2 regions of the Stenotrophomonas sp. YJH_SMC_80 genome follow, and region 1 is predicted to be linked to the other one. Evidence: riboswitches for the same ligand, from Rfam matches in the RefSeq annotation. Region 1 holds a riboswitch; the other holds the start of a gene.
The links. Region 1 has a riboswitch for glycine ahead of AC5P99_RS19555 (trimeric intracellular cation channel family protein). Riboswitches for the same ligand answer to the same signal wherever they lie in the genome.
Positions count from the first base shown of each region.

Region 2: linked by a shared signal. The riboswitch ahead of gcvP (aminomethyl-transferring glycine dehydrogenase) and the one ahead of AC5P99_RS19555 (trimeric intracellular cation channel family protein) in region 1 are both predicted to bind glycine.

Region 1 is NZ_JCAFVP010000018.1:38,025-41,402, reverse strand. Features, by position in the region: gene AC5P99_RS19560 (3-deoxy-7-phosphoheptulonate synthase) at 1-1,041, shown strand, start outside; gene AC5P99_RS19555 (trimeric intracellular cation channel family protein) at 1,210-1,827, opposite strand; glycine riboswitch at 1,910-2,015, opposite strand; glycine riboswitch at 2,029-2,118, opposite strand; gene AC5P99_RS19550 (GIY-YIG nuclease family protein) at 2,159-2,434, shown strand; gene AC5P99_RS19545 (nuclear transport factor 2 family protein) at 2,506-2,937, shown strand; gene AC5P99_RS19540 (hypothetical protein) at 2,943-3,378, shown strand, end outside.
Region 2 is NZ_JCAFVP010000001.1:503,557-506,934, reverse strand. Features, by position in the region: gene AC5P99_RS02175 (siderophore-interacting protein) at 1-132, opposite strand, end outside; gene AC5P99_RS02170 (multidrug effflux MFS transporter) at 273-1,499, opposite strand; glycine riboswitch at 1,797-1,899, shown strand; gene gcvP (aminomethyl-transferring glycine dehydrogenase) at 1,962-3,378, shown strand, end outside.

The DNA.
Region 1 (3,378 bases):
ACCATCGAACCGCTGACACCGCCTGCCCAGCTGCTGGCGATGCTGCCGTGTGACGATGAAGCCTCCGACACCGTCAGCGCCTCGCGCGCGGCCCTGCACCAGATCCTGCATGGCCGTGACGACCGCCTGGCAGTGGTGGTTGGCCCATGCTCGATCCACGACCCGAAGGCCGCCATCGAGTACGCCCAGCGCCTGAAGCCGCTGCGTGACGCGCTGGCCGGGGAACTTGAAATCGTGATGCGCGTGTACTTCGAGAAGCCGCGCACCACGGTGGGCTGGAAGGGCCTGATCAACGATCCGGACCTGGACGGCAGCTTCAGGATCGACAAGGGCCTGCGCATCGCCCGTGGCCTGCTGCGCGACATCAACAAGCTCGGCCTGCCGGCCGGCGTCGAGTTCCTCGACGTGATCTCGCCGCAATACATCGCCGATCTGGTGGCCTGGGGCGCCATTGGTGCGCGCACCACCGAAAGCCAGGTGCACCGCGAACTGGCCTCGGGGCTGTCGTGCCCGGTCGGCTTCAAGAACGGCACCGATGGCAACGTGAAGATCGCCGCCGACGCGGTGGGTGCGGCCTCCAATCCGCATCACTTCCTGTCGGTCACCAAGCAGGGCGGCACCGCCATCGTGTCGACCACTGGCAACCCGGACTGCCATGTGATCCTGCGCGGCGGCAAGCAGCCGAACTACGATGCAGGCAGTGTCGCCGAGGCCTGCCAGGCGCTGGCCAAGGCCAAGCTGCCGACTCGTCTGATGATCGACGCCAGCCATGCCAACAGCCTGAAGAACCCGGACAACCAGCCGAAGGTGATCGAGGACATCGCCGTTCAGTTGGAAGACGGTGAACAGCGCATCGTCGGTGTGATGATCGAGAGCCATCTGGTCGGTGGTCGCCAGGAACTGGTGGAAGGCCAACCGCTGGTCTACGGGCAGAGCATCACCGATGGCTGCATCGACTGGGACACCACCGTGACGGTGCTGGAGCGACTGGCCGCGGCCGTGCGCGCCCGTCGCGACGTGAAGGTGTCCGAAGCCGCTTGAGTGCGGCACGTGTGTGGATGGCGGCCAGTGCCTGCGGGGGTGCGGCCGCGATCAGGGCCGGTCGGAGTTGGAGACCGGCCCATCTGCACCGGCGATGCGCCTGGCGCTGCGCATGAGCGACAGCGCCAGGTACATCGCCGGGGTGGTGCGGATTCCGCCGCGCGAACCTCAATGCACTTCGTCGTGGTACACGAACTTCGGCATTTCCCAGCGGTAGTGGATCGCCAGCAGGCGCAGCGCGAAGCCGCCGCCGAGGCAGCACAGGATCGCGGTGGCGTCGGCCACGCCCCAGTGCAGCAGCAACAGGTAGGCCGCGCCGGTCAGCAGCGCGATGATCGCGTACAGCTCCTTCTGGAAGATCAGCGGCACCTCGTTGCAGAGGATGTCGCGCAGCACGCCGCCGAACGCGCCGGTCAGCATGCCGGCGATCAGCACGATCGGCATCGCATGGCCGGCTTCGCGCGCAATCGAGCAGCCGATCAGGGTGAAGGCGATCAGGCCCAGGCCATCGAGCACCAGGAAGGTGCGGCGGAAGTGGTGCATCCAGCGCGCCACCCAGGTGGCGATCAGCGCCGCGCACACGGTGAAGCCCAGGTACTCGGGATGCTTCACCCAGCCCAGCGGGTAGTGGCCGAGCAGGATGTCGCGCAGTGAACCACCGCCGAGTGCGGTGACGCAGGCGATCATGACCACGCCGAACAGGTCCATGCGGCGGCGGCCGGCGGACAGCGCGCCGGTCATGGCTTCGGCGGAAATGGCGATCAGGTAGATGATGGACAGCAGCATGGGGCAGGCTCCGGGCGCGGTGGGGCCGGCCATGCGCGGACGCCGCCATTGCCTGCGCAATGACGGAATGACGATGACCGGTGCCGCTCCCGCTGTCCTTTTGCCTGAGAGTTCAGCGGCATGGGCCGCGTGCCCCTTCGGCGGATCGTCCCGGGCATGCCCGGTGACCTCTCTCCAGCTCGGCGAGTCGAATGCATGGTTGGTGGGATTCCAGCCCACCGGCCTGAGCGATCATGGGAGCCTGCGCCTTCGGCGGGCGCCAGCGCGGCGCCTCTCTCCTGCATTCGGGCGCCAGTATATCCGCTGCAGTGCAGCACGGCATAATCCGGGCATGGCCCCGTCCCTCCGCCCGTGGTTCCTGTACCTGCTCGAATGTCGCGATGGCAGCTATTACGCCGGCATCAGCACCGACGTGGACGCGCGTTTCGCCGCCCACCAGGCTGGCAAGGGCGCGCGCTACACCCGGGCCCGGCCGCCGCTGCGGGTGCTGGCCGTGCGCGAGTACCCGGACCGGGCCGCCGCCTCCCGCGCCGAATGGCAGCTCAAGCAGCAGCCGCGCGAACGCAAGCTGGCCTGGCTGCAGGCGGTGGATGCTCGGTCCCTGTAGATCCATGGCATACATGGATGCCTCTGTGCCGCCATGCGATGATCGCCCAGCCCTCAGCGCTGGAGACCCGGATGTCCACCGTCGCCCTGTTGTTCGCTCTCTCCGCGTCAACCAGTCCGGCTGTCGACCCGGCCACCCTCGCGGCCATCGAAGCCACCTGCCATGACTACGTGGACGGTCAGCTGGAAGCCGACCCGCAGCGCGTGGCCCGTTCGCTGCACCCGGACCTGGCCAAGCGCGCGGTCCTCGGCGATACGCCCGACGAGCGGCTGGGCCTGCGCCGCATGTCGAAGGAAGAACTGGTCGCGCTGACGAAGCAGGGCGCGCTGAAAACCCCGAAGGATCAATGGGACCGCCGCTGCACGGTGCTGGACGTGACCGGCAATGCCGCCTCGGTGCGATTGGAAACGCCGTGGTTCGTCGATTACTTCCACATGGGGCGCTTCGACCAGCGCTGGGTCATCGTCAACGCGTTGTGGTACCCGAAACCGAAGGCGAAGTGAGCGCGATGCGTGCCGCCGGTAAGGCATGGGTCTCCGTCGTCGTACTGGCCGCCGGCATCGCAATGCTGCCTGGCCTGCTGTACCTGTTCGGGCTGGCGCTGGTGGAAGGCCGGCCGCAGCCGGCGGACCGCGCGCCCAGTGGTGTGGCTGCGTGCAGCAGTGAACCGCGAACAGGATTTCAGCCGATGAATCCCTGGAGTTTCGCCGCGCAGTTCTTCGACGACGACGCGATGAAGAAGAAGGTGCCAGAGGTGGAACGGGAGGCGTTCTGGATTGCCCGCCGCCATCTTTGGCGGCAGCCACGGCACGACATGCTGCGCTGGCATCTGAGCAGCACGGCACTGACGATCTGGATTACCCGCAACTGGAGTGCCGCGCAGATTGCCGACACCGCAAGGAAGGAGGACTTCTGCCGCGCATGGTCGAAACGGCGGGTGCCCG
Region 2 (3,378 bases), on a different contig from region 1:
CTGGTCAGGGCCTTCGGTCTTCATCCGCGCCACGTCGGCACCGGTGAACACCATGCGGTCCAGGGAAGGGGAAAGAACGCGGCGCTCCTTCAGCGCCACCTCGAACAGGCGGTAGGTCTGCTGCGCAGCCATGGGGAACCTCATGCAACGACATCGGATTGGCTGGCTGTCGTGCATCCACGCACCGGCTGGCTGGAGTGCCCAGCCTAGTCCGGTCGTTCCTCTTCGCAAGCGTTGCGGGCAAAGCGGCCGGCCCTACCCCTGCGCGCTGCTCAATGGCCCGTGCAGGCCGCCTGTGCCGCGCGTTCACGCTGGTGTTCCCAGTACCAGAACACGAAGCCGGCGGCGAAGAACGCGGCCTGCCCCAGTGCCAGGTGCAGCGGGCTGGCGCTGAGCAGCGGCGACACCACGCCGGCCACCACCGTGCTGATCATCAGCTGCACGAAGGCCTGCAGCGACGAGGCCAGGCCGCGCTGATGCGGGTACATGTCCAGCACCGCCAGCGCCAGGATCGGGAAGATCAATGCCATGCCCATGCCGCCCAGGAAGATCGGCAGCACCGCCCACGGCAGCACGAACTGCGGCGACAGCGCCACGTAGCCGACATTCAGCAGCACCGACAGCGCACACAGGCCGAAACCAATGGACACCTGGCGGGTGGGCGTGGTGTGCCCGGCCATGCGCCCGGACAGGAACGAGCCGGTGGTCATGCCGCCGATGGTGGGGATGAACAGCCAGGCAAAACCACCCTCGCCCAGATGCAGGTGCTGCATCACGAACACCGGCGCCGAGGAGATGTACAGGAAAATGCCGCCGAAACCGATGCTGCCGGCCAGCGCCAGGCGCAGGAACCGCGGGTTGAAACCGATGCGCACGTAATCACGCAGCAGCACGCGCGGTGACAACGGCACCCGTGCCTCCACCGGATGGGTTTCCGGCAGGTAGCGTGCGGTGGCCGCCAGCAGGAGCAGCGCAAACATCACCAGGAACCAGAAAATCAGTGGCCAGCCGGCGCCACTGAGCAGGATCCAGCCGCCAATGATCGGTGCGATGGCCGGAGCGATGCCGAACAGCATCGATACCTGGCTCATCAGGCGCTGCGCGTCGTGTCCGTGGTACAGGTCGCGGATCACCGCGCGGCCGACGATCATGCCGACGCCCGCTGACAGGCCCTGCAGCGCGCGGAACGCCAGCAGCGTGGTCAGGTCGGTGGACAGCGCACAGCCGACCGAAGCGCCGACGAACACCACCAGGCCACCGAGGATCACCCGCTTGCGGCCCCAGGCATCGGACAACGGGCCGTGCGCCAGGCTCATCAGGCCGTAGAACAGCAGGTACACACTGATGGTCTGCTGCACCGCCACTTCGTCCACCGCCAGGCGCTGGGCCAGCTGCGGGAACGCGGGGAAGATGGTGTCGATCGAAAACGGACCGAACATGGCCAGGCCGGCGAGCAGCAGGGCCATGCGGCGGGTGGAGGGAGCAACAGCGGCGGTCATGGAAGGCGTCCGGCAGGGCCATGCGCGGCACGCACGGCGGGCGCCGGTCCCCTGCAGCAGGGACGGCGCCAGATGAATTCGGGTATCCGCCCATCATAGGTGGGGATTGCGCCTGATGCCATGCAGCAGTGCACAAAACGCACGGACGGGCCATCGGCCATTCAGGCGCGGCCGCCAGGTCCGAAGGCGGCCGCCGCGCCCGCAACGGGCTATAATCGGGGGGCAACACGGTGGGAGAAGCGGAACACCGCTGCCGAAGGCGCAACGCCCGTAATCGCTCAGGCCCGATACCACCCGTAACACAACTCTGGAGAGACCGGTTCGATCCGGCGCCGAAGGGGCACGAAGCTGCGGTCCGCCGCGCTTTTAAACTCTCAGGCAAAAGGACAGAGGGGCGCCCCGCAGACCGCCGACCGGCGGCTTGTGCCCGTGCGTGTGCCCTTTCCTGACGGATCCTTCGCCATGTCCCAGAACACCCCTTCCCTGCGTGAGCTCGAGCACCACAACGCGTTCGTCGAGCGCCACATCGGCCCCAACGACGCCGAGATCGCGCAGATGCTCGACGTCGTCGGCCACGCGTCGCTGGATGCGATGACCGACGCCATCGTGCCGGCCAAGATCAAGTCGCCGGCACCGCTGGCACTGCCGGAGTCGATGACCGAAGTGCAGGCACTGGCGAAGATCCGTGCGATCGCCGACAAGAACACCGTGCTGCGCAGCTTCATCGGCCAGGGTTACTACGGTACCCACACGCCGAACGTGATCCTGCGCAACATCCTGGAAAACCCGGCGTGGTACACCGCCTATACCCCGTACCAGGCGGAAATCTCGCAGGGCCGCATGGAAGCGCTGATCAACTTCCAGACCCTGTGCGCCGACCTGACCGGCATGGAAATCGCCAACGCCTCGCTGCTGGACGAAGCCACCGCCGCCGCCGAAGCGATGACTCTGGCCAAGCGTTCGGCCAAATCGAAGTCGGACACCTTCTTCGTGCACGACGCCGTGCACCCACAGACCCTGGAACTGCTGCGTACCCGCGCCGAGCCCATGGGCATCGTGCTGCGCGTCGGCACCCCGGCCGAAGCACTGGAAGCAGAAGCGTTCGGCCTGCTGCTGCAGTATCCGGACACCTTCGGCCAGGTCGGCGACTACAAGGCGCTGGTCGATGCCGTGCACGCACGCGGCGGCCTGGTGGCCGTGGCCACCGACCTGCTGGCCCTGACCCTGCTGGCTGCCCCGGGCGAATGGGGCGCGGACATCGTGGTCGGCAACAGCCAGCGTTTCGGCGTGCCGTTCGGCTTCGGTGGCCCGCACGCCGCCTTCATGGCCTGCCGTGACGCCTACAAGCGCTCGATGCCGGGCCGCCTGATCGGCGTTTCGATCGATGCCCAGGGCAACCCGGCCTACCGCCTGACCCTGCAGACCCGCGAACAGCACATCCGCCGCGAGAAGGCCACCTCCAACATCTGTACCGCGCAGGTGCTGCTGGCGGTGATGGCCTCGATGTACGCCGTTTACCACGGCCCGGAAGGCCTGACCCGCATTGCCCGCCGCACGCACCGCCTGGCCTCGATCCTGGCCGCAGCGCTGCGCAATGCCGGCGTGCAGGTCGGTGGCGACTTCTTCGACACCCTGCACGTCACCGGCGTGCATGCCGATGAAATCCATGCCAAGGCACGCGCCGCCGGTTACAACCTGCGCGCGATCGACAGCGACTCGGTCGGCATCAGTCTGGACGAGACCACCACCCGCGCCGACATCGTCGCCGTGGCTGCGGTGTTCGGTGCCTCGCTGGACGTCGACGCGCTGGACGCCAGCACCGCCGACGCGCTGCCGGCCGGCCTGCTGCGCCAGTCCGCGTTCCTGACCCACCCGGTGT